Linked DNA regions of Sulfolobus islandicus Y.N.15.51. Each later gene encodes a partner of the first gene's protein in a complex. Links are inferred from orthologs where the notes say so. Each region holds a gene or a part of one and is shown in the gene's direction. Other genes may lie near its edges. The genes, in order: YN1551_RS05555, YN1551_RS03600, YN1551_RS03970, YN1551_RS03590 and YN1551_RS06850.

What was found.
Region 2: YN1551_RS05555 (region 1) and YN1551_RS03600 share a complex: the UniProt entries of both Methanocaldococcus jannaschii proteins name them as parts of the 30S ribosomal subunit. The link is inferred for Sulfolobus islandicus Y.N.15.51 from one-to-one orthologs.
Region 3: YN1551_RS05555 (region 1) and YN1551_RS03970 share a complex: the UniProt entries of both Methanocaldococcus jannaschii proteins name them as parts of the 30S ribosomal subunit. The link is inferred for Sulfolobus islandicus Y.N.15.51 from one-to-one orthologs.
Region 4: YN1551_RS05555 (region 1) and YN1551_RS03590 share a complex: the UniProt entries of both Methanocaldococcus jannaschii proteins name them as parts of the 30S ribosomal subunit. The link is inferred for Sulfolobus islandicus Y.N.15.51 from one-to-one orthologs.
Region 5: YN1551_RS05555 (region 1) and YN1551_RS06850 share a complex: the UniProt entries of both Methanocaldococcus jannaschii proteins name them as parts of the 30S ribosomal subunit. The link is inferred for Sulfolobus islandicus Y.N.15.51 from one-to-one orthologs.

The regions. Positions count from the first base shown.
Region 1 is NC_012623.1:1,015,494-1,021,581, reverse strand. What follows is about bases 1,526-4,338. They hold YN1551_RS05555 (30S ribosomal protein S27ae), read left to right. Parts: upstream 1,526-2,724; coding sequence 2,725-2,952; downstream 2,953-4,338. Other genes in these bases: YN1551_RS05545 (Kae1-associated kinase Bud32), read left to right, coding at 3,912-4,338; kae1 (KEOPS complex N(6)-L-threonylcarbamoyladenine synthase Kae1), read left to right, coding at 2,956-3,951; YN1551_RS05560 (30S ribosomal protein S24e), read left to right, coding at 2,421-2,783; YN1551_RS05565 (sulfide-dependent adenosine diphosphate thiazole synthase), read left to right, coding at 1,551-2,354. Outside these bases: endA (tRNA-intron lyase), read left to right, coding at 1-233; YN1551_RS05575 (hypothetical protein), read left to right, coding at 274-663; YN1551_RS05570 (UbiX family flavin prenyltransferase), read right to left, coding at 704-1,321; YN1551_RS18150 (TRASH domain-containing protein), read right to left, coding at 1,252-1,461; more of YN1551_RS05545, read left to right, coding at 4,339-4,610; YN1551_RS05540 (XTP/dITP diphosphatase), read left to right, coding at 4,570-5,148; YN1551_RS05535 (aldo/keto reductase), read right to left, coding at 5,171-6,088.
Region 2 is NC_012623.1:675,211-678,666, reverse strand. What follows is about bases 582-3,456. They hold YN1551_RS03600 (30S ribosomal protein S13), read left to right. Parts: upstream 582-1,706; coding sequence 1,707-2,207; downstream 2,208-3,456. Other genes in these bases: YN1551_RS03585 (DNA-directed RNA polymerase subunit D), read left to right, coding at 3,157-3,456; YN1551_RS03590 (30S ribosomal protein S11), read left to right, coding at 2,747-3,145; YN1551_RS03595 (30S ribosomal protein S4), read left to right, coding at 2,218-2,763; YN1551_RS03605 (AIR synthase related protein), read left to right, coding at 582-1,686. Also shown: YN1551_RS03610 (hypothetical protein), read right to left, coding at 1-203; more of YN1551_RS03605, read left to right, coding at 409-581. UniProt on the Methanocaldococcus jannaschii protein: Located at the top of the head of the 30S subunit, it contacts several helices of the 16S rRNA.
Region 3 is NC_012623.1:739,693-745,886, forward strand. The notes cover bases 1,990-4,908. They hold YN1551_RS03970 (30S ribosomal protein S8e), read left to right. Parts: upstream 1,990-3,207; coding sequence 3,208-3,609; downstream 3,610-4,908. Other genes in these bases: YN1551_RS03960 (N-acetyl-lysine deacetylase), read left to right, coding at 1,990-2,391; uppS (polyprenyl diphosphate synthase), read left to right, coding at 2,376-3,164; YN1551_RS03975 (signal recognition particle subunit SRP19/SEC65 family protein), read left to right, coding at 3,590-3,898; YN1551_RS03980 (NAD-dependent epimerase/dehydratase family protein), read left to right, coding at 3,944-4,882. Also shown: lysine biosynthesis protein LysX, read left to right, coding at 1-240; lysJ ([LysW]-aminoadipate semialdehyde/glutamate semialdehyde transaminase), read left to right, coding at 237-1,403; more of YN1551_RS03960, read left to right, coding at 1,351-1,989.
Region 4 is NC_012623.1:670,947-677,180, reverse strand. What follows is about bases 1-2,959. They hold YN1551_RS03590 (30S ribosomal protein S11), read left to right. Parts: upstream 1-1,260; coding sequence 1,261-1,659; downstream 1,660-2,959. Other genes in these bases: YN1551_RS03575 (50S ribosomal protein L13), read left to right, coding at 2,821-2,959; YN1551_RS03580 (50S ribosomal protein L18e), read left to right, coding at 2,465-2,824; YN1551_RS03585 (DNA-directed RNA polymerase subunit D), read left to right, coding at 1,671-2,468; YN1551_RS03595 (30S ribosomal protein S4), read left to right, coding at 732-1,277; YN1551_RS03600 (30S ribosomal protein S13), read left to right, coding at 221-721. In the rest of the region: more of YN1551_RS03575, read left to right, coding at 2,960-3,270; YN1551_RS03570 (30S ribosomal protein S9), read left to right, coding at 3,267-3,680; YN1551_RS03565 (DNA-directed RNA polymerase subunit N), read left to right, coding at 3,687-3,887; rpsB (30S ribosomal protein S2), read left to right, coding at 3,900-4,580; amrB (AmmeMemoRadiSam system protein B), read left to right, coding at 4,577-5,431; YN1551_RS03550 (hypothetical protein), read left to right, coding at 5,358-6,080; YN1551_RS03545 (isopentenyl phosphate kinase), read left to right, coding at 6,032-6,234. UniProt on the Methanocaldococcus jannaschii protein: Located on the platform of the 30S subunit.
Region 5 is NC_012623.1:1,236,707-1,242,788, reverse strand. Bases 3,276-6,082 are described here. They hold YN1551_RS06850 (30S ribosomal protein S5), read left to right. Parts: upstream 3,276-4,260; coding sequence 4,261-4,905; downstream 4,906-6,082. Other genes in these bases: secY (preprotein translocase subunit SecY), read left to right, coding at 5,841-6,082; YN1551_RS06840 (uL15 family ribosomal protein), read left to right, coding at 5,390-5,824; rpmD (50S ribosomal protein L30), read left to right, coding at 4,912-5,388; YN1551_RS06855 (50S ribosomal protein L18), read left to right, coding at 3,669-4,259; YN1551_RS06860 (50S ribosomal protein L19e), read left to right, coding at 3,276-3,666. Outside these bases: YN1551_RS06900 (50S ribosomal protein L14), read left to right, coding at 1-31; rplX (50S ribosomal protein L24), read left to right, coding at 37-396; YN1551_RS06890 (30S ribosomal protein S4e), read left to right, coding at 403-1,122; YN1551_RS06885 (50S ribosomal protein L5), read left to right, coding at 1,124-1,663; YN1551_RS06880 (30S ribosomal protein S14), read left to right, coding at 1,669-1,833; YN1551_RS06875 (30S ribosomal protein S8), read left to right, coding at 1,840-2,241; YN1551_RS06870 (50S ribosomal protein L6), read left to right, coding at 2,253-2,798; YN1551_RS06865 (50S ribosomal protein L32e), read left to right, coding at 2,795-3,211; more of YN1551_RS06860, read left to right, coding at 3,208-3,275. UniProt on the Methanocaldococcus jannaschii protein: With S4 and S12 plays an important role in translational accuracy.

The DNA.
Region 1 (6,088 bases):
TTAGATCTGGAGTAAAGTATGGAGCAGATTTTGCAGTATATACGTTAGGACCTGGATTAGAACATGCACCTTATGTGGTTATTGCAGTGGATATTGACGAAGAAATTACTCCTCATGAGTTATTGAGTTTTGGGAGAGTCTCCCACAGCACAAGGAAAAGATTAGTATTGGCTCTAGTAGATCGCAAAAGTGAAAGTGTAAGATACATAATGTTTAAATGGGTCAAAATGTAAGTTTAATATGATTGTCTAAAAGTTTGGGGGTTTAAGTAATTTGAAGAACGGAAATAGAGGCTTTGAAAGACAGCCCTCCTTTAGTGATGAACAGAAGCCAATGCCTTTAGGAGATAAGTGTAATTACTTGTGCCCATATTTCAGATGTAATAAGAGAGCATTACTAATACAGGTAAAATATACTAAAGGCAATCCATACAAAGTGGGCTATTGCAGATGGGTGGGGGATGTATGTATAACTGGTGAATGCCAATACGCTTATTGTGAGAAGAGAGCATTACTGCCTGGTAATAAATGTGCATTTGCCATAAATAAGAAGAATGAGAGGGATAATGAGATTGAAAAAGAACTTGAAAAGGAAGATTACGATGACAAAATGAAGGAGATAATATCAAAGAAATTTGGCAAAAAAGGATTAGATGTACTATAAGATATTTTATTGATAAGATAAAAATCACATTTATTTTATCCTATCCTTTCCATCTCTTATATATATCATGCTTTATTCCCAACAAATCTAAGGCTTTACCAACCACGAAGTTAACCATTTCATCAATGGTTTTTGGTAAGATGTAGAAAGCAGGAGAGGCTGGCATTATGAGAACACCTAATCTAGCTAGCTTTAGGGCATTTTCGAGTTCTATGGCACCTAATGGGGTTTCTCTAATTACCAAAACTAACTTCTTGTTTGTTCTGATGAAATTTAATGCAGTTCTGGATAGAAGATTCGATCCAATTCCATTTGCAATTTCTGCAAGTGTTTTAATACTACATGGAATAATAATCATACTTTCTGACGTTATTGAAAAACTTGAACTAGAAGGTGCAGCTTCGATCTGGGATTGGATATATATATTAGAGGAATACTTCTTTAACTCTTCAATTAAATTTATACCTAGCTCCTTTTGCGCTACTTTCTCTGCACTCTTAGAAATTATAATATGCGTCTCGTAACCGAGTTCATTTAGAAACTGGACAGTCCTAATACCATATATTGTTCCACTTGCGCCACTTATTCCTATAATAACCCTCTTTGCTTTTTCCCTCCCGCTCTTTGTTCTTGCTTCCTTAGCCAATCCGCCAACCATTGTTGATAACACCTATTACTACAAAAAACCCACGGTTTATTATTACAACATGTTTTAACTACTATTGGATTTTCTTTTATGATAGTGCCGCACCAACTGCATTTCAACGTAACCGTATTAGTATTTAATTGTAACGGCATATCTATCAATCGTAGTTGCTATAAAAAAACCTTGTCCACGTTCATGATTATAAAAGTTAATTTATAAGTGAGTTATATCAGTTTAGATTATGGAAGTTAAAATTAAGCAAGTAGATGAAGTTAAGATAAGTAGATACATAATTAAGGAAACAATGGAAGATTGGTACCAATTTGTAGAATCTGATGTGGTAATTGTAGGAGCTGGGCCATCTGGATTGTCAGCAGCCTATTACTTAGCTAAAGCTGGATTAAAGACACTAGTATTTGAGAGGAGGTTAAGTTTTGGTGGAGGAATCGGCGGAGGGGCAATGTTGTTCCACAAATTGATAATAGAAAAACCCGCAGACGAAATCCTAAGAGAAGTTAATGTAAGGTTGAAGGAAGTAGAAGAAGGAGTCTATGTTGTGGATTCAGCTGAATTCATGGCTAAATTAGCAACTGCTGCAATTGACGCAGGAGCTAAAATAATTCATGGAGTAACAGTGGATGATGTGATATTTAGAGAGAATCCTTTACGAGTAGCTGGAGTGGCAGTGGAGTGGACAGCAACACAAATGGCAAGCCTTCATGTAGATCCAATATTTATTTCAGCTAAGGCTGTAGTTGACGCAACTGGTCATGATGCTGAAGTGATTTCTGTCGCAGCGAGAAAAATACCAGAATTAGGAATAGTTATAGCCGGTGAAAAATCAGCATATAGTGAAAGAGCCGAGGAATTAACAGTGATTAACACCGGAAAGGTAGCTGAAGGTCTTTACGCAGCGGGTATGGCGGTTACTGAGGTTAAGGGATTACCTAGAATGGGACCAATATTTGGAGCTATGGTACTTTCTGGTAAAGCGGTTGCGGAGGAGATCACTAAGGATCTGCTAAAAAGTGAAATAAGAACTTAGCGTAGCGATAACATTTAAAACAGTAAACCTTAAATTGATACGTATTTTTAAAAATGGTGAAATAGAATGGAGTCTCAAGCTAAAGTGAAGATCTCAGATAAGGCAGAAGGAATTATAGAAAGGGATGTACAAAATGCTGTAATAGGAAGACGTGAAATCTCATTAAAAGTTTATCACATGGGTAGTGGAACCCCATCGAGAAAAGACATAATAAAGGCAATAATTCAAGCTTTTGCTTCCCAAGAGAACCTAGTAGTAGTTAGAAAAATATCTACAAGCTATGGAGCTGGTATAAGCAACATAAAATTGCATATTTATAAATCCCGTGAGATATTAGAGAAAATCGAGCCAAAATATTTATTAGATAGAGATGCTGGAACTAAACAAAAGAAAGGAGGAAGCAAAGGTGGCCAAGGAGCAAAAGGTTAAAGCAATAGTAAGAACTTATTACGTAATTGAAGGGAATAAGGTTAAGCTAAAAAATAAGAAATGTCCTAGATGCGGAAGTATAATGGCTCACCACTTAAAACCAAATGAGAGATGGTCTTGTGGAAAATGTGGTTACACTGAGTTTATAGGCACTTCAAAGAAAAGATAAAATATGTTAGTACTGGGTATCGAATCTACCGCCCATACTTTCGGAGTAGGAATAGCAAAAGATCAACCACCCTACATATTGGCAAACGAAAGGGATGCTTTTGTTCCCAAAGAGGGTGGTATGAAGCCTGGAGATCTACTAAAACACCATGCTGAAGCCTCAGGGACAATACTGAGAAGAGCCCTAGAGAAAGCTAATATTAGTATAAATGATATTAATTATATAGCAGTAGCTTTAGGACCTGGTATAGGACCAGCATTAAGAGTTGGTGCTACACTAGCGAGAGCGTTATCGCTAAAGTATAATAAGAAATTAGTTCCAGTGAATCACAGTATAGGACATATTGAAATAGGGTATTTAACAACTGAGGCCAAAGACCCTTTAATCTTATACCTCTCAGGCGGAAATACAATCATAACTACCTTCTATAAAGGGAGGTTTAGAATTTTTGGAGAAACATTAGATATTGCATTAGGAAACATGATGGATGTATTTGTAAGAGAGGTGAACTTGGCACCACCATACATTATTAACGGAAAACACGCAATTGATATTTGCTCAGAAAAAGGAAGCAAATTACTTAAATTACCTTACGTTGTTAAGGGTCAAGATATGTCATTTTCTGGATTACTTACAGCAGCGTTAAGGTTAGTCGGAAAGGAAAAGTTAGAAGATATTTGTTACTCGATAAGGGAAATAGCATTTGATATGTTATTGGAAGCTACAGAAAGGGCACTGGCACTTACCTCAAAAAAGGAGTTAATGATAGTTGGAGGAGTAGCAGCTAGTGTAAGTTTGAGAAAAAAGTTGGAAGAGTTGGGAAAAGAGTGGGACGTACAAATTAAAATAGTACCGCCAGAATTTGCGGGAGATAATGGGGCGATGATAGCTTATGCTGGTATGTTGGCTGCATCAAAAGGTGTATTTATTGATGTTGATAAATCATACATAAGACCTAGATGGAGAGTAGACGAGGTAGATATTCCTTGGAGAAATTAAGGTTAATTAAGCGTGGTGCAGAATCCAACATATATGAAGGATATTTTTTGGGTATTCGTGCAATATTTAAACAAAGAATTAAGAAAAGTTATAGAAATCCAGAACTAGATCATAAAATCAACTATGAAAGGACAATATTAGAGGCTAAGATAATTTATACTGCGCTTAAAAACGATATGAATGTACCTGCAGTGCTTTTTATAGATCCTAATAATTATTTATTGGTAATTGAATATATAGAAGGGGAGATAGTTAAGGATCTAATAAACACAAATAATTCTGTCCAACCATTATCTAAAATAGGAGAAAGAATAGGGGAACTTACGGGAAAGTTACATAGTATAGGGATAGCTCACGGTGATCTAACAACTAACAATCTCATCCTAAGTTCTATAAATAACGATATCTTTATAATAGATTTTGGTTTATCAAGGAGAACTCAAGATGAAGAGGATCTTGCAACGGATTTTCATATATTTCTAAGATCTTTAGAAAGTATACATTCTGACTTTAAGGATATTATCTACAATTCATTTGTGGAGGGTTACAGAACAATCATGGGTGGAAAGACTGACGAAATATTAGAGCTAGTAAAGGATATTAGGATGAGGGGAAGATATGTTGAGGAGAGACGTAAGAATAGGAGTGGTAACGAGTAATGAGAATAAGTTTATGGAATTAAAAGAACTTGCTAAGAGCTTTAATATAGAGTTAGAACAGCTTAAAGGAGAGAAAATAGAAATACAAAGTGATAATTTAGAGGAAATATCTAAAACAGCTGCATATTTAGCGTATTTGACCTTCAGAAGACCATTAATAGTAGATGATAGCGGGTTATTTATAGAAACCTTACAGAATTTTCCTGGTCCCTACACAAATTTTGTTAAGAACACAATTGGACTTAAAGGTATACTAAAATTGCTCGAAGACCTAAAAGATAGGTCAGCGTATTTCATGACTGTATTGACGTTTACTGACGGAAAAATAATTAAAACATTTAATGGTATCGTAAAGGGAGTTATTTCTGAAGAGATTAGGGGTAATTCAGGTTTTGGATTTGACCCCATATTTATCCCAGAAGGAGAAAAGAGAACTTTCGCGGAGATGTCATTGGAGGAGAAGAATAAATACTCACATAGGGCAAGAGCGTTTGCTAAATTTGCTGATTTCTTAATGAGCTATCTTGAAAAAGCATAAAATAAGTAGTTCTTGAAATAAACTATTTATACCTTAAAGTTTCTTTTATACTATCCTCATTTAGGTCTTCATAGTATTTCTTGTAATAGTCTTCAATGTATTTTAAATCATCTTCAGTAAGACTTGGTAAATTTTCCACTTTTACATATTCCTCCAATTCGTTTATCGAAGTTATATTAGGAACCACTGTGGACACATTCTTATTGGATAGAATAAATTTTAGAGCCAATTCAGATAATTTCATTCCTTTAGAATTCGCAAACTCCTTTAGTTTTAAGCTTTTCTTAATTCCTTCATTTAGCCATTTGCTATCCTTTAACGATCTATGCAGTTTAGGATCAGAAATCAATGGCCATTTATCTTCAATTAAAACATCAGAAGCATGAGGTACCCTTATTACATGTCCTATTTTCTCGTACTTCAAGAACTTATTCCCTGGCCTTTGCTCAATAATATTATATATGTACTCTAAGCTTTCGTATCCCATATTTATGGCCTCAATTCCCTCCTCTTCCCAACCTAATGTGGGACCTAAAGCAGCACCATACATTCTTATTATCCCATCTTTCTTTAACGATCTAAGAAAAGATAGGATCTCTGGATTTTTAATTACATTAATCTTAGGATTGTGAATCATCAGTATGTCAATATAGTCTGTTCTTAATCTTTCTAGGGACCTCTTTAGAGCAAATTCAAGATAGGGTATATCAAATCTTTGTCTTATTTTACCTCCCTCTTTATGATAAAAATCGTACCCTATCTTAGTTAGTATCACTATATTGTCTCTCTTAGTCTCTAAAACTTTTGCAATAATTTCCTCACCCTTACCCTCTCCGTAAGTATCTGCAGTATCGTAAAAGTTAATTCCAAGTTCATACGCTTTTCGTAATATATCCTCTGCCTTATTTGTATCCGCGCCCCACCAATCAGTAACTAAGCT
Region 2 (3,456 bases), 340 kb from region 1 along the record:
ACTTTTTCATTTAAAACAAATTTATGATCACTATCATCTTCATCTTTAAATAATTTAAACATAGTATAGTTATTACTATTATTGTTATTTGCCATTAAATTGTAAATGTAATCATCTACTAGTTTTTGAATACAACTTTCACTTTCACAATCATATAACTTTTCAAAAGGAGGTTTGTTTGTGGGTGGCAATTTTTGTCCCATATTTATTACGCTAATACTACTAAAAAAGCTATTATTATCCCGTTATTTTACGATAAACACGACCTTAATCACTACACAGATTCCTTTTGGTTACTAGTTGAAAAAATTAAGATATAATACTTTACTCTTATTGTATTTTAAAACCAAATACATCTAATCGTGTGATGGGAAAAATATATTATAATGGTATTACATTTTGCGTTTAATGGATTTGGAGGGAATAGTGAGAAGACTTTATCCAGACGTTGAAAAGGCAAAAACGAAACTAATAGAGGAAATAAGGTTCTATAAGGGTGATAGGTATAATGCAGAGGAGATCTCTAACGTTATTTTGACTGAGGTTATGAATTCCATGAAAGCTGATAGCATATTTGGTTTTCCTAAAACTAACATAAAAGCTGGAGAAGCAGGATTAGGATCTAGAGGTATAGGGGATAATTTAATACATACCAAGTTATTTGAATTGACTGGTAAGCAAATCGAAGAATATGATGACGCGGGAATAAGGGAAAACATAGTTGTTTCTATAGATGGTATTCATTCGAGGCTCTCTTATTTCCCGTTCCTAGCTGGTTTCTATGCTACCAGAGCAACATTGAGGGATATAATGGTCAAGGGAGCCTACCCATTAGGCCTAATCGTAGATATACATCTTTCTGATGATAGCGATGTAGGAATGTTAATAGACTTTGAGGCAGGCGTTACTTCAATTGGTAAAGCTTTAAATGTGCCAATATTAAGTGGTAGTACGTTAAGAATAGGTGGAGACTTAGTTTTAGGAGATAGAATAAGCGGGGCCGTAGGTTCAATAGGAGTATTGAAGTCTAAGGATTTCTTAAGAAGAAGAGTAACGAAAGGATTGAAAATACTCATGACTGAAGGAAATGGTGGTGGGACCATTGCCACTACAGCCATTTATAATGGTATGCCCGATGTGATTTCGGAAACGCTTAATATTAAGGACCTAATCACCTGTATCGTAGTTAGGGATCATTTGTCAAGTAATGTTTATTCTATGACAGATGTTACTAATGGCGGGATACGTGCTGATGCCTTGGAGGTTTCAAAAATAACCAACCTAAGTTTTGTGATAGATGATGAGAAGTTTCTTTCATTAATAAATCCAAAAGTAAGAAAAATGCTAGAAGAGATTAACATAGACCCCTTTGGTATATCAATCGATTCAATACTTATATTTACTGACAACCCAGATTTAGTTAAAGAGAGATTAGCTCAACATAATATTAGAAGTGAAGTCATAGGTTATATAGATGATTTTAGACAATATCCTATAATTACATATGGAGGAAAAGAACTTAAACCACAATTTAGGGAAAGTCCTTATACTCCTATAAAGAAATATATTGGGAATTATTCTCCTTATAGCATAGAATATATATCAAATCGTTTAGACTATGCTATAGCTGAGGCCAAAACAAAAATGGATAACATATTGAAAAACTTAAAAACTAGTTTTACATAGACCATACAAGCTGATACTTAATGAGTCAACAGTTTAAGTACGTTGTTAGAATTTTTGGACAAGATGTAGATGGAACTATGAAACTACCTTACGCCTTAGCAATGGTAAAAGGAATTGGTTATAATACTGCTAAAGCAATGATACTAAAACTAGGGATGGATCCAAACGCGAGATTAGGTGAATTATCTGATGCTGATATAAAGAAAGTTGAGTCTGTAATAAGTGATCATGCAATTAAAGGTTTACCTAGTTGGTTATATAATAGGCGTAAAGACTATGAGAGTGGCTTAGATCTTCATTTAGTTACTTCTGATCTAATCTTTTACGTAAGAAATGATATAGAAAGAGAGAAGAAGAGTAGAAGTTGGAGAGGAGTTAGGCATTCATTGGGCTTAAAGGTTAGAGGACAAAGAACAAGGACTACGGGAAGAACTGGTATGACTATAGGTGTAGCTAGAAAGAAAGCCGCACAACCCCAAGCTCAACAATCTTCTTCCCAACAACAACAGAAATCCTCTTAAGGTGATCTAGATGGGAGATCCTAAAAAAAGTAGGAAAAAATGGGAAAGTCCAGGTCATCCATGGATAAAAGAAAGAATAGGTTATGAGCAAGAACTGTTAGGAAAATACGGTCTAAGAAACAAAAGGGAAATCTGGATAGCACAGTCAATAATTAGAAAGTTTAGACACCAAGCAAGATCATTATTAGCATTGCCACCTGCAGAAAGGGCCGTCAGGGAGAAACAATTAGTCGGGAAGTTATTGAAGATGGGTTTGTTAAAGAGGGAAACTGCAACTGTAGATGATATTCTAAGTTTAACTGAGCAAGATCTATTGGAGAGAAGATTGCAAACTATAGTGTATAAGAAAGGATTAGCAAATACAACATATCAGGCTAGGCAATTAATAATTCATGGGCACATTGCGGTCAATGGTAAAAGAGTTACGTCTCCAGGTTATATTGTTAATGTAGATGAGGAAAATCTAATCGATTATTACGTTACTTCCTCATTTAAATCAAGACCACCAGTTATGGCACAACAGGAAGGAGGTGAAGCAGGTGTCAAGCAGGCGTGAAATTAGATGGGGAATAGCTCATATTTACGCATCACAAAATAACACTCTAATAACTATAAGTGATCTTACTGGCGCGGAAATCATCTCCAGAGCTAGCGGAGGCATGGTAGTGAAAGCGGACAGAGAGAAATCATCTCCCTATGCTGCAATGTTAGCTGCAAATAAAGCTGCTAGTGACGCCCTTGAAAAAGGTATAATGGCACTTCACATTAAGGTTAGGGCGCCTGGTGGATATGGTAGTAAGACGCCAGGACCCGGTGCTCAACCTGCAATTAGAGCATTAGCTAGAGCTGGATTCATTATAGGAAGGATTGAAGACGTGACGCCTATTCCTCATGATACTATAAGGAGACCCGGTGGAAGAAGAGGAAGAAGAGTATAGGCGGCTTATACATGTCAATTAATTTACTTCATAAGGATGATAAAAGGATAGATCTAGTTTTTGAGGGTTATCCTTTAGAATTTGTAAATGCAATTAGGAGAGCGACGATGCTTTATGTTCCAGTAATGTCTATTGACGATGTATATTTCATAGAGAATAACAGTCCTTTATACGATGAGATATTGGCACATAGGTTGGCTTTAATACCATTTACTTCAGAGGAAGCTTTAGATACGTATAGATGGCCAGAAGAATGTATTGAATGTACTGAAAACTGTGAAAAATGTTATACTAAGATTTACATTGAAGCG
Region 3 (6,194 bases), 280 kb from region 1 along the record:
GCATTAGGTGCAAAAGCATATCCTCTTAAAATAGATGAGGAACTTAAAGAGTTGGCATTGAAAGTAAAGGACATAATAGGGGGTTTCTTTTTAGGAATAGATATATTTGAGGATAAGGATCGGGGATATCTCGTAGATGAAGTAAATGGAGTGCCAGAATATAAAAATACTGTAAGAGTAAATAATTTTAATATATCAAAATTCCTTTTGGAAAAAGCAGTAGAGTGGGTGAAAAAATGATAAAGTTATTAAAATTCTATCAAGATAGAGGCATTAAAATTGTTAGAGGAGAAGGTCAATATGTATGGGATGAAAGGAATAACAAATATTTAGATTTACACGCTGGACATGGAGTAGCGTTTCTTGGTCATGGAAATAAAATTGTTATAGACTATTTGAAAAAGCAAATGGAGGAAATCTCTACTCTCTCTTTAGCTTTTGATACACCAATACGAGAGGAGATGATAAAAGAACTAGATGAACTGAAACCGGAAAACCTAGATAATTTATTCCTCTTAAATAGTGGATCCGAAGCAGTAGAACTAGCATTAAAAATTGCAAGAAAAATTACGAAAAGGAGAAAAGTTGTTGCATTCAAAAATTCATTCCATGGAAGAAGTATGGGTGCTTTGTCAGTAACCTGGAATAAAAAATATAGGGAACCTTTCGAGCCATTAGTTGGCCCAGTAGAATTTTTAGAATATAATAATATAGATTCCCTAAGGAGTATTACGGAAGATACAGCAGCAGTAATAGTAGAACCAGTACAAGGTGAAGGAGGCGTAATACCGGCTAAAAAAGAGTTTATGAAGAACTTAAGAGAAGTTACGGAAAAGGTTAACGCTATATTAATAATGGATGAAGTGCAAACGGGATTTGGCAGAACAGGTAAGATATGGGCACATCAACACTTTGATATAAAACCAGATATAGTAACAGCAGGTAAAGCAATTGGTGGAGGTTTTCCAGTAAGTGCAGTATTTCTACCAGATTGGATAGGTGAGAAAATAGAAGAAGGTGATCATGGTTCGACCTATGGAGGAAATCCATTAGCTGCTGCCGCAGTTACTGCTGCTTGTAAGGTTGCTAAATCTGAAAAAATTGCAGAACAAGCTCAAAAGAAAGGAGAATTATTTATGAGAATTCTAAAAGAGAAATTGGAAGATTACAAAATAGTCAGGGAAATAAGAGGGCTTGGCTTAATGATAGGAATAGACTTAAAGGTTAATCCCTCGATGGCTATAAAAATCTTACAAGACGAAAAGGTATTATCATTAAAAGCAGGGCTTACAACAATAAGATTCTTACCCCCATATCTAATAGCACAATCAGATATGGAGTGGGCTTCAGATGCAGCAAGAAAAGGAATTAGTGAAACAGAAAGCAAAAGAGTTGCTTCTTGATCTTTTATCAATATATACACCATCAAAGAACGAAACAAATGCTACCAAATTTTTTGAAAAAATTTCTAATGAGTTTAATCTTAAACTTGAGATCCTACCAGACTCAAATTCGTTTATACTCGGAGAAGGAGAAATATTATTAGCATCTCACGTAGATACCGTTCCGGGATATATTGAACCAAAGATAGAAAACGAAGTAATCTATGGAAGAGGCGCAGTGGATGCAAAAGGCCCATTAATAAGTATGATAATAGCTGCATGGTTACTTAATGAGAAAGGAATAAAAGTTATGGTAAGTGGATTAGCAGATGAGGAAAGTACTAGCATAGGAGCTAAAGAACTTACATTGAAAAATTTCAATTTTAAACATATAATTGTGGGAGAACCGTCAAATGGTACAGATATAGTTGTAGAGTACAGAGGATCAATACAATTAGATATAATGTGCGAAAGTACTCCAGAACACTCTTCATCAGCTAAGAGCAATCTGATCGTAGATATTTCTAAAAAGATAATTGAAGTTTATAAACAGCCTGAAAATTATGATAAGCCATCAATAGTACCAACAATAATTCGCGCAGGAGAGTCCTATAATGTGACGCCTGCTAAATTATACCTACATTTCGATGTAAGATATGCAATAAATAATAAGAGAGACGATTTAATCAATGAGATTAAAGATAAATTCCAAGAATGTGGTCTTAAAATAGTTGACGAAACACAACCGGTGAAAGTTAGTATAAATAATCCAGTAGTAAAGTCCTTAACTAGAGCGTTATTAAAACAAAATATAAAACCGAGGTTAGTAAGAAAAGCAGGAACAAGTGATATGAACATATTACAGAAGATAACAACGAGTATAGCAACCTACGGTCCTGGTAATTCCATGCTAGAACATACTAATCAAGAAAAAATTACCTTGGATGAAATATATATAGGAGTAAAAACGTATATGTTAGCAATAGAAGAGTTATGGCAAAAGAGCTGACTAGAAACTTTCTCTTTAAACCTATTTACAAACTGTATGAGATCTTATTATGGAATCAGATTCGTAATGGTCCATTACCAGATCACGTGGGTATTATACCAGATGGGAATAGAAGATGGGCTAGAAATAATAATCTTTCTCTTAACGATGCTTATTTCTATGGTTATAAAAAATTGAAAGAGGTCTTAATATGGTTATTGGAACTTGGTGTAAAAAATATAACAGTTTTTGCACTCTCTACGGAAAATTGTGAAAAGAGAAAACAGAGTGAACTATCAATAGTAACAACATATATTAAAAGAGGTCTACAAGAATTATTAGAAGATCCCATCGTAGACAGATATGAGGTTAAAGTAAGTGCAATTGGAAAACTAGATAAATTACCCAAAGATCTTACTGATTATCTTAATAAAGTAATAGAGAAAACCTCTAACTACGATAAGAGAAAACTTACGTTAGCTATTTGTTATGGGGGGAGACAAGAAATACTAGATGCGGTCGTTAGGCTTCTAGATGATTATAGAAATGGAAAAATTAGTAAAAACGAGATAAATGAGGAAACATTCAGAAAATACTTTTATGATAGTGAGTTGCATGATATTGACTTGGTAATCAGAACTTCGGGTGAAGTGAGAATTAGTAACTTTTTACTTTGGCATGTAGCATACTCTGAATTGTTCTTCTGTGAAGCTTACTGGCCAGAATTCAGAAAAATAGACCTATGGAGAGCAATAAGGTCATTTCAAAAAAGAAAACGTAACTTTGGAGCCTAAGTTTTTTAATCCTTTATTACACACTTTTAAAGTGGCGTAAGTTATGGGATTTTACCAAGGCCCAGATAATAGGAAAATTACTGGTGGTTTAAAAGGAAAACACAGAGATAAGAGAAAATATGAAATTGGAAATCCATCTACGCTTACAACACTGTCTGCAGAAGATATAAGGATAAAAGATAGAACGCTCGGTGGGAACTTTAAAGTTAGATTAAAGTATACTACAACTGCTAATGTCTTAGACCCAGCAACAAATACTGCAAAAAAAGTCAAGATTCTTGAAGTCTTAGAAACACCAGCAAACAAAGAACTAGCGAGAAGAGGAATAATAATAAGAGGAGCTAAAATTAGGACAGAGGCAGGGTTAGCTGTAGTCACGTCGAGACCAGGACAAGACGGAGTAATCAATGCGGTGCTCTTAAAGAATGAGTCTCAGGGATCTTAAAGAAGAAAATAGAATAGTTATTTGGCCTTCATATTTTTTCTCACCAACTAGATCTAAAGGAAGACGGTTAGCTAGGATGCAATATAAAATAAAAACCGAAGAATTAGTCTCAACACTAAAAGAACTTGGTCTAGATCCAGTAATTATAGAAAATAAAAAATATCCTAGAGATAGAAAGATTAATTTTTTAATAGCAGTGAAGAAAATTAAGAGCAAAAATTATACGTTAAAAATAATATACAACGCACTTACGAGGACAAAACAAGCTAGCTCTAATAAGGAGAATTAAGAACATCAAGTTTAATAAAGATCAAGGATCCTATTCTCATTATATATGTATATAGTTACTGGCGGTGCTGGGTACATTGGTGGACATCTGGTAGATTATTTAGTTTCAAAAAATTTAGAAGTGATAGTTATTGATGATTTGACCTATGGTAGATACAGAAACGAGAAGGCTAAATTTATAATGTTTGACTTACGTCAAGGCAGTATAGTAGAGCTTACAGAGAAGTTAGAAAAAAAACCGATAATTTATCATCTAGCTGCAAATCCCGACGTAAGAACATCAATGATAAATATCGAGGAACATTTCGAAAGGGATGTCAAAGTTACGTTAAATGTAATGGAGTTGGCAAGAAAAGTAGATGCAGAAAAAGTAATCTTTGCTTCTTCATCTACCGTGTATGGAGAGACAAAGAAAATTCCAACTCCGGAATCAGAAGAACTTAAGCCAATTTCTAATTATGGATTATTTAAACTATTGTGTGAAAATGTGGTAAAGTATTACGCAGAACAATATGGCATAAAAAGCATAAGCGCAAGGCTGGCAAACATAACTGGAGGTAGGGTAAGTCATGGGGTAGTAGTTGATTTTGTCAAAAAACTCAGAAATAATCCAAACTTGTTAGAAATCTTAGGAAATGGAAAACAAAGAAAAAGTTATCTGTATATTAATGATTTAATAGAGGCATTTATGATGTTAGAGGAAAAAGTAAACAAAATTTATGATGTTTTTAACATAGGTAATACTGACTGGATCTCTGTAGACGAGATTGCTAAAATCGTTATAGATGAAATGAGATTAAGCCCCAGAATCATTTATAAAGATTTGACAGCTGAGGGGAGGGGATGGCCGGGGGACGTGAGAGTAATGTTATTAGACATCTCAAAAATCTCAAAGGAAATAGGTTGGTCACCTAAAATGGGTTCTAGAGAAGTGATTAGGCAAGCCGTAAGAGACTTGTTATATGGATACAAGTCAGTCTATTAATAAAATGTTTCATATAATTAAACAGAGTAAGGCACTTTCATATAAGAGCTATCTCTAAACTTCCTTGATAGATTATCAATGTCAGTTTATTATCTAATTATATTGACGCGACCACACAATCTTGCTGCTTTTTTAATATTGCTCATTTTTACTGATCTCATACAAACCTATATAGGTTGGTGATGTTAAGCGTTTTGGTGATAAGAAGAGGTTTGTTGCTTATTGTGGTCTCGATCCTCTTGTTGAGTCTAGTGGTAAGAGTGTTGTATCGAGAGGCGTTCAGTAATAAACCTTTCGGTCAAACTTCAAGCATAGTGTCAACTAAGGTTGCCACGTGAGTCCTTTCAACCCACATGGCGATTCGAGGGAGGGATTCACCTATTTAGGCTCATAAGGCCTATTATTATACCATACACTCCATATAATCCTTGCCAACTTCCTAGCCAAAGCAGTGTACAACTTCTTACCTTTTAACCTATCCCTATGAGACTCATAAAACTTCAACAATGTTGGGTTCCTAGAATAATTCCTCACTGCCAAAAAGTAGAACAAGCTACGCAAGTACTTATTACCCCTCTTGGAAATCCCCCTACTTATTACAGCTCTTCCACTCCTTTCCACAACTGGGTCTAGACCACAATAGGCAACAAATGATTCTGGCTTGGGAAAACGCCTAACATCACCAACAACACCAATAATAACCCCAGCTGCAAGCCTCCCAACACCCGGTATCGTCAATAGGACGTGAGAATGTCCGAAATGTAATTATCTGAATGAATATATAAATGAATGATAAATATTAATATTATCAGAAGTATAAAACCTGGTTAATCTGGAAAAACTTGATCATGGAAAAATATCAAGTTAAGAAGATTTATTTATCATGCATGGTGATGCTTGAGTGCGTGATGACGTTTCTTAGAGTTGAACTATTCGACGTCCTGGAGGGGTTCTTCGTTGGACGGCTAGGAACATCCTGATGTTGTAGAAGACTCCCAGGACGTGGAGGAAGGCTTCGTTCCTCCACACCGTGGTCCCATAGGGCCTCCAGAACTTGTACAGGAAGGTACCGAAGAACTCCACGTGAGCCCTCAGAGTCGTGAAAGGTTTCTCCATAGCTATGAGCTGGGTTGGGGAGGGCGAGAAACCCCTGTCAGCTATCTTAATCCCCTTGAGCGGGGACTTAAATCTCGGGGCTACTGGGTAGGCACTTCTCCTCAAACTTGAAGGAAATTTCCAGCAACTTCTTCCTCACTTCGTATACTCTTCCCACGAAATCGTGTAACGTGCTCTTGCCCACTTTCCTCCCAAC
Region 4 (6,234 bases), 340 kb from region 1 along the record:
AATATCCTATAATTACATATGGAGGAAAAGAACTTAAACCACAATTTAGGGAAAGTCCTTATACTCCTATAAAGAAATATATTGGGAATTATTCTCCTTATAGCATAGAATATATATCAAATCGTTTAGACTATGCTATAGCTGAGGCCAAAACAAAAATGGATAACATATTGAAAAACTTAAAAACTAGTTTTACATAGACCATACAAGCTGATACTTAATGAGTCAACAGTTTAAGTACGTTGTTAGAATTTTTGGACAAGATGTAGATGGAACTATGAAACTACCTTACGCCTTAGCAATGGTAAAAGGAATTGGTTATAATACTGCTAAAGCAATGATACTAAAACTAGGGATGGATCCAAACGCGAGATTAGGTGAATTATCTGATGCTGATATAAAGAAAGTTGAGTCTGTAATAAGTGATCATGCAATTAAAGGTTTACCTAGTTGGTTATATAATAGGCGTAAAGACTATGAGAGTGGCTTAGATCTTCATTTAGTTACTTCTGATCTAATCTTTTACGTAAGAAATGATATAGAAAGAGAGAAGAAGAGTAGAAGTTGGAGAGGAGTTAGGCATTCATTGGGCTTAAAGGTTAGAGGACAAAGAACAAGGACTACGGGAAGAACTGGTATGACTATAGGTGTAGCTAGAAAGAAAGCCGCACAACCCCAAGCTCAACAATCTTCTTCCCAACAACAACAGAAATCCTCTTAAGGTGATCTAGATGGGAGATCCTAAAAAAAGTAGGAAAAAATGGGAAAGTCCAGGTCATCCATGGATAAAAGAAAGAATAGGTTATGAGCAAGAACTGTTAGGAAAATACGGTCTAAGAAACAAAAGGGAAATCTGGATAGCACAGTCAATAATTAGAAAGTTTAGACACCAAGCAAGATCATTATTAGCATTGCCACCTGCAGAAAGGGCCGTCAGGGAGAAACAATTAGTCGGGAAGTTATTGAAGATGGGTTTGTTAAAGAGGGAAACTGCAACTGTAGATGATATTCTAAGTTTAACTGAGCAAGATCTATTGGAGAGAAGATTGCAAACTATAGTGTATAAGAAAGGATTAGCAAATACAACATATCAGGCTAGGCAATTAATAATTCATGGGCACATTGCGGTCAATGGTAAAAGAGTTACGTCTCCAGGTTATATTGTTAATGTAGATGAGGAAAATCTAATCGATTATTACGTTACTTCCTCATTTAAATCAAGACCACCAGTTATGGCACAACAGGAAGGAGGTGAAGCAGGTGTCAAGCAGGCGTGAAATTAGATGGGGAATAGCTCATATTTACGCATCACAAAATAACACTCTAATAACTATAAGTGATCTTACTGGCGCGGAAATCATCTCCAGAGCTAGCGGAGGCATGGTAGTGAAAGCGGACAGAGAGAAATCATCTCCCTATGCTGCAATGTTAGCTGCAAATAAAGCTGCTAGTGACGCCCTTGAAAAAGGTATAATGGCACTTCACATTAAGGTTAGGGCGCCTGGTGGATATGGTAGTAAGACGCCAGGACCCGGTGCTCAACCTGCAATTAGAGCATTAGCTAGAGCTGGATTCATTATAGGAAGGATTGAAGACGTGACGCCTATTCCTCATGATACTATAAGGAGACCCGGTGGAAGAAGAGGAAGAAGAGTATAGGCGGCTTATACATGTCAATTAATTTACTTCATAAGGATGATAAAAGGATAGATCTAGTTTTTGAGGGTTATCCTTTAGAATTTGTAAATGCAATTAGGAGAGCGACGATGCTTTATGTTCCAGTAATGTCTATTGACGATGTATATTTCATAGAGAATAACAGTCCTTTATACGATGAGATATTGGCACATAGGTTGGCTTTAATACCATTTACTTCAGAGGAAGCTTTAGATACGTATAGATGGCCAGAAGAATGTATTGAATGTACTGAAAACTGTGAAAAATGTTATACTAAGATTTACATTGAAGCGGAAGCATTGAATGAGCCTAAGATGCTATACTCTAAAGATATAAAATCAGAGGATCCATCAATAGTTCCAATATCTGGAGACATACCAATCGTGCTATTAGGTGCCAATCAAAAGATATCACTTGAGGCTAGGTTAAGATTAGGCTACGGAAAAGAGCACGCTAAGTTTATACCAGTTTCTTTGGCAATAGTTAGATACTATCCGAAAGTTGAGATACTAGGAAATTGTGAAAAAGCAGCTACTGTTTGCCCAGAGGGGGTATTTGAATTAAAAGATGGTAAACTCTCAGTAAAGAACGAGTTGGCTTGTACCCTGTGTGAAGAGTGTTTAAGATATTGCAATGGCTTAATTAGAATTTCGTCTATAGAGGATAAATATATTCTGGAGCTAGAAAGTGTTGGATCTCTTAAGCCAGAGAGAATTTTATTAGAGGCTGGTAAAAGCATTATTAGAAAGATTGAAGAATTAGAGAAGAAGCTAGTAGAGGTGATTAAATGAAGGTAACTGGTAGTACGAATATAATGGTTAGAAAGGTTATTAGAAATTTGGAAAAGTCTAAGAAACCATTGTGGAGAAAAGTAGCTGAAGAGTTATCGGCATCATCCAGAAAGAGGCCATATATTAACCTATACAAAATAAACAAGTACACTAGGCCCAATGACATAGTTGTTGTTCCAGGAAAAGTCTTAGGTATAGGTAAACTAGATCACGTAGTAACAGTTATTGCATTGGATTTCTCAAAATCCGCTATAGAAAAAATTAGAGCTTCGGGAGGTCAGGCTATGAGTATATATAAAGCTTTAGAAACCTTTAAGGATTTTAAAGGAAAAAATGTGAGGTTGATGAAGCAATGAGTACGCAAGTTCAAGAGCAAGAAGTAGTAATTAACGCTGAAGGTCAGATCTTAGGTAGAATGGCGAGTAACATAGTTAGATTATTAAAGGAAGGTAAAAAGGTAGTTATAGTAAATGGAGAAAAAGCAGTAATAAGTGGGGAGAAAAACAGAGTTATCGAGTCCTATAAATTACTTTTAACAGTAAGAACGCTTTTTAATCCTTATAGAAATGGGATTAGAAGGCCTAAATCACCGATAAATATAGTTAAAAGGACTATTAGAGGAATGTTACCTAAAAGTAGTAAGGGACGTAGAATGCTTAACAATGTTAAGGTATATATTGGAGTGCCGAAGGAATTTGAGGGGAGACAATTTATTAAATTCCCAGACGCTGATGTGAGTAGACTTAAAGGTAAGTATGTCACAGTAGAAGTAGTTGCAAAAGAGCTAGGGTGGAGTGGATGAGTGAGGAACAGAAAGTAATTATTTCCAGTGCTAGAAGGAAGACAGCTAGAGCTACATGTTATATATTACCCGGGAAAGGAAGAGTGTTCGTAAATAACATTCCAATTGAGTTAATACCAATTGAAATGGTAAGATTGAAAGTCATGGAACCATTACTTTTAGCTGGGAATGGCGTTAGATCAAAGATAGATGCCAAAATAGTAACTTATGGGGGTGGGATAATGGGCCAGACTGATGCAGCAAGGATGGCTTTGGCTAGGGCATTGGTTAAGTTCACTGGTAGTGATGAATTAAAGAAAATATATAGGGCTTATGATAGGACAATGCTAGCTGGAGATCCAAGGCAGACAGAATCAGAGAAATGGATGAGATATAGTGCAAGGAGATGGAGGCAGAAATCGTATAGGTGAATCTATATGATGATTCCGATTAGATGTTTTACATGTGGTTCATTGATAGCTGATAAGTGGCAACCATTTATAACAAGAGTGAATGCAGGAGAAAATCCAGGAAAGGTTCTCGATGACTTAGGTGTAAAAAGATATTGTTGCAGAAGAATGCTTTTATCTCACATAGATATAATTAGTGAAGTAATCCACTATACTAGACCAATTTGAAAGGTGATCAATTTGAGTGAAAAGGAAGAAAGAGGAGGAGAATTAACTGAAGCAGAAAAAGAGGAGTTACGAAAATCCGAAAAAGGTACAATAATAGAATTATTAGTTCCAGTAGAGACTTATCTTTCGGCTGGAGTTCATATAGGTACTCATAGTTGTACTAAATATATGGAGAGTTTCGTGTATAGAGTAAGAGCAGAAGGATTGTATGTATTAGATGTTAGAAAGATAGATGAAAGATTAAGAATAGCAGCTAAATTCTTATCAAGATATGAACCACAAGATATAATTGCAGTAGCGAGTAGGCCTTATGCATATAGGCCAGTCCAAAAGTTCGCAGAAGTGGTAGGAGCTAGAGCATTGGTAGGTAGAATAATACCGGGAACTTTTACAAATCCATATTTATCAACATATACAGAACCAAAGGTATTGTTAGTATCCGATCCTAGAACTGATACTCAAGCAATAAAAGAAGCTGCTAAGGTAGGAATACCAATAGTTGCTTTTGCTGATACTGATGCTAAAATCGATTATATTGATCTCATAATACCGGCCAATAATAAAGGTAGGAAATCATTGGCGCTATTATATTGGGCATTAGCTAGGCAAATACTCAGAGAGAAGAGGATAATTCCCCTAGATGGTGATTTGGCGGTACCAGTAAGTGAATTCGAGATGAGGCTTGTTCAATGAAGAGATTACCAGCGGTTGCAGGTTCTTTTTATGAATCAGATCCGAAAAAACTTAAAATGCAGATTGAGTGGTCATTCAGACATAATATAGGTCCAAGAGATATTCCTAAACAAACTTACGAGAAAAAGAAAAGAGATAATTTATTTTTTGTCGTGCCCCATGCTGGATATATTTATAGCGGCCCCGTGGCAGCTCACTCATATTATTATTTGGTTTCAGAAGGTAGGCCAGATGTTGTGATAATATTAGGTCCTAATCATACCGGTTTGGGTTCTTATGTTTCTGCTTGGCCTAAGGGAGAATGGGAAACTCCATTAGGTAGTGTGAAAATAGATGAAGAAATTTTAATGCAATTAGTAAAGGAATCGGAAGTGATAGACTTAGATGAAAAATCGCACTTATACGAACATTCAATCGAGGTTCAATTGCCATTTTTGCAGTACTTTTTTGATGATGACTTTAAGATAGTTCCAATTGTAATTATGATGCAAACCCCTGAAATTGCCGAATTCCTAGCAGATGCAATTTATAATGTTATGCAAAAGAATCCAGATAAGGATATAGTAGTCTTGGCAAGTAGTGATATGAACCATTACGACCCACATGAGATTACGGTAAAGAAAGATGTAGAAGCAATAGAAAAAATCCAACAATTAGATTATAAGGGTTTATACGAGGTTGTAGAAGGTAAAGATGTTACTTTATGTGGCTATGGTCCTATAATGGTTAACCTAATCCTAGCTAAGAAGTTCGGTAAAAAAGCCTATATTTTGAAACATGCAACTTCTGGTGACACTTCGGGACCTAAAGATTCAGTTGTGGGTTATCTTGCAGCGCGTTTTGGGAGTTAGAGTTCCGTTTCTCGGAATCCCTCTAAAAGGAGTAAATAATCCGATTCTGGTACTTGACGGAATCATAGAGCCATTAAACATTTTTGTGAAGACTGAGGCAATTGGCCAGTTTATAAGGCAATTTAATGAGGCAATTGGTTTTCAGTGCGTTAAGGAGGAGGAATATTGGGATTCCTCGATTCCCTTCTCTTCATATTATATTTACGTTACTGAGAAGTTGGCAAATGATGCTATAAGAAATTGTGAGGTCCCAATGAGTGAAGATGAGAAATTTGAAATCCTTCACCTTGTGGATGAGGCAATATTCCCCCAAAACTCTTTAGTTAAAGCACTCCGAACTTCACAACAACTTAATTCCCCCATCCTCTTTAGAGATGGTGAAGAACCAATTAGAATTCAATTAGAATCAATTAAAATTAAAGTAGTTTCCTCATACCCTTTTTATGGCAATCCTAAATATCTAGATAATTCGCTAATTCATCTAACTGGTATTATTCCAGTTGAATATGCTGAGAGTAAAGCACGAAATCTGATAGAATTTGAAAATGGACTATGGAGTGCTATATATTCCTTACCGTATTTAAAAATAAATAATTGGAAATGGATATGGGATCTGAATTGGCTTACGATTATAGAGTTCTCAAATTAGGTGGAAGTCTAATCACATGCAAAGATCTCCCTAGGTGTGTTAGATTAGAATTGCTAAGAAAAGTTTCGGAAGAAATTAAGAAATTCGTTGATGAAAATCCTAATGAAAAGATTATATTATTACATGGTGGTGGGAGTTTTGGTCATTATGAGGC
Region 5 (6,082 bases), 220 kb from region 1 along the record:
AATAGCAAGTCTTGCTACATTGGTGGTGTAGGAAATATGGTATCTCTTAAACCTTCTAAACAGAGGAGATTATTACACACTTTACCATTACATCAAAGGAAGAAGTTGTTGATTGCTAAAGTCTCTGATGAGATTGCCTCTCAATATGGTATAAAACGTATTAGAGTGAGAAAAGGTGATACTGTTAGGGTAATGCGGGGAAATCATAATGGAAAGGAAGGGAAGGTAACTGAAATTAATACTAGGACTGGAAGATTAGCAATAGAAGGGATAACGAGAAAAAAAGCTGATGGAACACCGGTATATGTGTGGATTCACGCATCTAAAGTAATGATAACTAAGCTAGATCTGAGTGATCCAAGAAGGAGAGAAAAGTTAGAAAAATCTAAGAAGTGATGAAAAATGGCTCACATAACAAGATTTGAAACACCTTGGTTTTTAGTAATAAGCAAAAAACAATATAAGTGGACGGTTAGACCTAATGCTGGACCTCACCCTATAGAGAAAAGTATACCTTTGGCTGTTGTAATTAGGGATTATCTTAAACTTGCGGAAACGGTAAGAGAGGCTAAGCATATAATATTTGACGGTAAAGTTTTAGTAGATGGCAAGGTAAGGAAAGACTATAAATACCCTGTTGGTCTTATGGACATTGTTTCAATTCCCTCCGCTGATCTATATTTTAGAGTTATTCCTGATAACGTTAGGTTTATGAGGTTATCCAAGATATCCGCAGATGAGGCTCATTATAAGTACGTTAGGATCATGAATAAAACTACAGTAAAGGGAGGTAGTATTCAGCTTAATTTAGAGGATGGAAGAAATATCCTAGTCGATAAAGAAACTGCAAAGAGTTTCAAAACGCTTATGACATTAAAGATTGAGTTACCAAGCCAAAATATAGTGGATTCATTCATTATCTCTGAAGGCTCATATGCAATCTTTGTAGGCGGTAAGAACGTCGGTATTCACGGTGTTGTTAAAAATATAAATTTGAGTAAGTTTAAGTCTAGAAAATATAGTGTGATAACACTAGAAAGCAAAGATGGTAATACTTATCAGACTAATCTCATGAATGTGATGAGTATAGGTAGGGAAAAATCTGACATGAGAGTTGATTAAAATGACAGAGTCTACTTTATCTGTTAATCAAAATCCAATGAGGAAAGTTAAGTTAGCCAAGGTTACTGTTAATATAGGACTTGGTGAATCTGGAGATAGGTTACAAAAAGCTTATCAACTTTTACAAGAGTTAACTGGAGCTAAACCAGTATATACTATTTCCAAGAAAACTATAAGGGAGTTTGGAATTAGAAAAGGTCAAGAAATTGGAGTTAAGGTGACCTTAAGGGGTACTCAAGCTGAAGGATTCTTAAGAAAGGTTTTAGAAGCTATAGGATATAGATTAAAGAAAAGTAGTTTTGATGAATATGGTAACGTATCTTTTGGGATTGCGGAACATGTGATCTTACCAGGTGCAAGATATGATCCAGAAATAGGTATATTCGGCATGGATATAGCTATCACTCTCGAGAGAGCTGGCTATAGGATTTCGAGACGAAGAAGAAAAAAGACTAGAATTCCAAGGAGGCATAGGGTTACGAAGGAAGAAGCTATGGAATTTTTAAGAAATAATTTTAATGTACAGTTGGTAGAAGGGTGAATGAAATGGGAAAATACAAGCCTCCAGCCGAGAGAAAATATGGTAAAGGAGTTCAAGCTTGCCAGAGATGTGGAAGTAGGGATTCTGTAATTCAAAAATATGGGATTTATTTATGTAGACAATGTTTTAGAGAAGTCGCGTATGAGTTAGGGTTTAGGAAGTATTGGTGATAGGTTATGGTATTCGTAAATCCGTTGGCAAATGCGTTAACGTCTATCTACAACAATGAGATGAGAAGGAATAAACAAGCTATTATAATGCCAGCATCTAAATTGGTAATAAATGTTTTAAGAGTTATGCAGAAGGAGGGTTATGTAGGAGAATTTGAGTATATTGATGATGGTAGATGGGGCAAGATTACAGTACAGTTGTTAGGAAGAGTTAACAAGTGTGGACCAATAACTCCACGATATCCTCTTAGTTATAGACAGATGATTGCATTACCAGATTATATCAGGCGTTACTTACCATCAAAAGAGATTGGTATAATTATTGTTTCGACATCTAAAGGAGTAATGTCTCATAAAGAAGCAGCTAGAATGCGACTAGGAGGAGTAGCATTGGGATATGTATATTGAGGTGATTTTTAATGCAGATAGTAATTTTAAGGGAAGAGATTGAAATTCCGAGCAATGTAAATGTTGATTTAAAAGACTCAGTAATTAAGATGAAAGGACCTAAAGGTGAAGTAGTTAAAGATTTCAGCTTTGCTAGGGGTATACAAATTAGTTTAGATGGAAATAAGATAGTGTTAGAAACTACATTTGCTAATAGACGAAAAAAGGCGGCCTTCTATAGTATAGTTAGTCATATCAAAAATATGATAACTGGAGTAACTAAGGGTTATAGGTATTATCTTAAAATTATATATACTCACTTTCCAACATCTGTAAAGGTAGTAGGGAACGAAGTTCAAATAACTAATCTAATAGGTGAAAAGAATATAAGGAGGGCGCCAATACTACAGGGCGTTAAGGTTACTGTGAAAGGTGAAGATATAGTTGTGGAGGGCCCGAATTTAGATGCTGTTGCCCAAACTGCAGCAAATATTGAAGCAGCTTCAAAGATAACTGGTTTTGATAGACGTATCTTCTCGGATGGAATTTTCATCTATAAAAAAGAGGTGGTTGAATGACCGAAGAAAAAATACAGTCATATAGGAAAAAGATTTATGTAATAAGGCAAAAGCTTAAGGCAAAGAAGCCAAGGTTCTTACGTTATGATTCCGACAAGTTCTTCAGATTAGGAAGACAGGAAAAATGGAGAAGACCCTACGGAAGAGATAATAAGACTAGATTAAAAGTTAGGGGATTTCCTGCTATAGTAAGTGTTGGTTACAGACTGCCTAAAGAAGTTAGGGGATTTCATCCAAGTGGATTAAGGCAAGTTATAGTTCATAATGTTAACGATCTAGTTAAAGTGCAAAATCAAAAAGACAGTGTTATTGTAACAATAGCTTCTTCAGTTGGTTTTAAAAAGAGGCTTGAAATTCTAAATAAAGCTAGGGAATTGGGTTTGAAGGTAAGTAATGAGGGTGTCAGTGCATGACTAACTTGAAAGCTCAAAAAAGGCTAGCAGCATCGGTTGCAGGGGTAGGAATAAGCAGAGTTAAGATTGTTGAGGATTATATTGAGGACGTTCAAAGCGCACTAACCAGAGAAGAAATTAGGAATTTGATAAAGGATGGTAAGATTATAATCCTTAAAAAGGTTGGAATAAGCGACGGTAGATTAAAGGAGAGAAGAAAAAAGAAGAGCCTTAAGAGTGAAGGGAAAAAGGCAGGAAGTAGAAAAGGCAAGAAGGGAGCAAGGGCAAATAGCAAACGAATGTGGGTTAAGAGGATAAGAAAAATAAGGGCTTATCTTAAATGGTTGAGAGATCATAAGGTTATTGATAGTCATACTTATAGGGAATTATACTTAAAAGCCAAGGGTGGCAACTATAAGGGAGTTTCAGATGTTAGGAACGTCTTAATACAGATGGGGAAATTAAGAGGTGAGTAAATTTGGCCAATGGTCCTAATTATAAGATAAAACATAGGAGAAGAAGAGAAGGAAAAACTAACTACTATAAGAGATATGTTTATGTCATAAGTAAACAAATAAGGTTTATTGTAAGAATAACGAACAAATACGTTATAGTTCAAATTGCAAAAATCGATCCTAAGGGCGATATCATGGTTGCTAGTGCTCATTCTTCAGAACTTACTAAAAAGTTTGAATGGAAGGGAGATGAAAATAATACTCCCTCCGCATACCTTACTGGATATTTAGCAGCTTTAAGAGCTGTGAAGAAAGGCGTAACAGAGTGTGTTGCAGATATAGGACTTCATGTACCGTCCAAGGGTAATAAGGTGTTCTATGCAATAAAAGGTGCAATAGATGCTGGGTTGAAAATTCCGATAGGTGATATAAGTATAGAAAACGATAGAATAAAGGGAGAGCATATAGCCAAGTATGCTGAAAAGTTGAAATCTGAGAATTTAGATTTATATAATAAACTATTTTCAAGGTATTTGGGAAGGGGACTAAATCCTGAGAACTTACCCTCCCATTTTGAGGAGATATTAAACAAGATTAAATCTTCTGGTGGTTGAAATGGCAGAGGAAGTACCAAGTATAAATATAGAAGAATGGAAGCCACGAACCTCCATAGGTAATCTCGTAAAGAATGGAAAGATATCATCTATAAAGGAACTATTTGATAGGAATCTTCCTATTACTGAACCAGAAATTGTGGATGTTCTGTTACCTAAGCTAAAATATGAAGTTGTAGACATTAAAGTAGTTCAGAAGCAAACTGATGCAGGAGAGATATCTAGATATAAAGTTCTAGTTATAATGGGCAACATGGATGGATATGTCAGTATAGGAACTGGAAAAGCTAAACAGTTAAGGGTTGCAATTCAGAAGGCAATTAGGGATGCTAAGATGAATATATTACCAGTAAGAAGAGGCTGTGGTAGTTGGCAGTGTACATGTGGCGAACCACATAGTCTACCCTTTAAAGTAGTTGGTAAAGCGGGTAGTGTAGAAGTTAATTTGTTGCCTGCACCCAAAGGTACTGGATTAGTAGTTGGTAGCGTATTAAAGACCTTGTTAACTTATGCTGGTATTAGGGATGCTTGGTCTACTACAAAAGGTGAGACTAGAACTACAGAGAATTTTGTCAGAGCTGGATATAGTGCACTTTATAACACTTATAACTTCGTAACTTTACAAGATTGGGCTAGGAAGAGGTAATCAGATATGGTGGAGCTACTAGGCATAATTAGAATTAGAGGTTGGGCAAAGGCTCCTTGGTATATTAATGAGACATTAGAGATGTTGAGATTAAGGTATAATTTCAATACGATGATGTATCCAAAAACATCTCAAATACTGGGTATGCTAAATAAAGTTTCTCCATATGTCACATGGGGAGAGATAGATCCAGATACTTTAAAGCTACTAATTATAAAGAGACTTGAAACAGCAAAAGGGGATAAGGTTTCAGATAGTTATGTTAAAGAAGTGTTAAAGATTGAAAATATTGATACAATGGTAAAACAGCTATATGAAGGCAAGATTTACCTACATAAACTTGATCAATATTTTAAGTTGCCTATTCGATTACATCCACCCAAAGGTGGGTTTAAGGGTAGTGTTAAAAGGCCCTATAAAAATAAAGGTGAGTTCGGATATAGAGGAGATAAGATAAATGAATTAATGAGGAGGATGATGTAAAATGGTAGTAAGAAGAGAGAAAAAGAGTAGAAAAATGAGAGGATCGCGAACCATGGGATGGGGTATTAGGGGTCAACATAGGGATAGAGGATCACAGGGTGGTAGACAAATTGGCATGCATAAGGAGAAATGGTCATGGTTAGTTAAATACGGTGAAGGATGGTATGGGAAGCATGGATTCAGAAACCCCACTACAAAATTGACAAGTGCTATTTCGTTGAGAAAACTTAATGAGTTATTAGTGAGTGGTTCTATAAAAATTAAAGAAATAGATGGAAAAAAGATAGTAGACTTAAATGAGTTAGGGTATGATAAATTACTCGGTGGTGGTATCATAAGTGTTCCCGTTACTATAAAAGTAGGTAAGGCTACCGATAGAGCGATACAGAAAGTGAAGCAGATAGGAGGAGAAGTAATATTAAGCCCAACTGAGTAATTTTTTTGAGTAAATTATGTCATTCATCGATTCACTCGCCACTCTTGGGCAATACTTGCCAGCGGTTACTAAACCTAAAGAGAAACCTTCGCTAGGTCAAAAGTTAATTTGGTCCTTAGTAGCAGTGATAATTTATCTGATAATGGCTTCAACTCCTTTGTACGGTATAACTTCAGCTTCTTTTTTTAAGAACCTTATTTTAGAACAGATTATTTTTGCTTCTACTACAGGGACATTAGCGCAATTAGGAATAGGTCC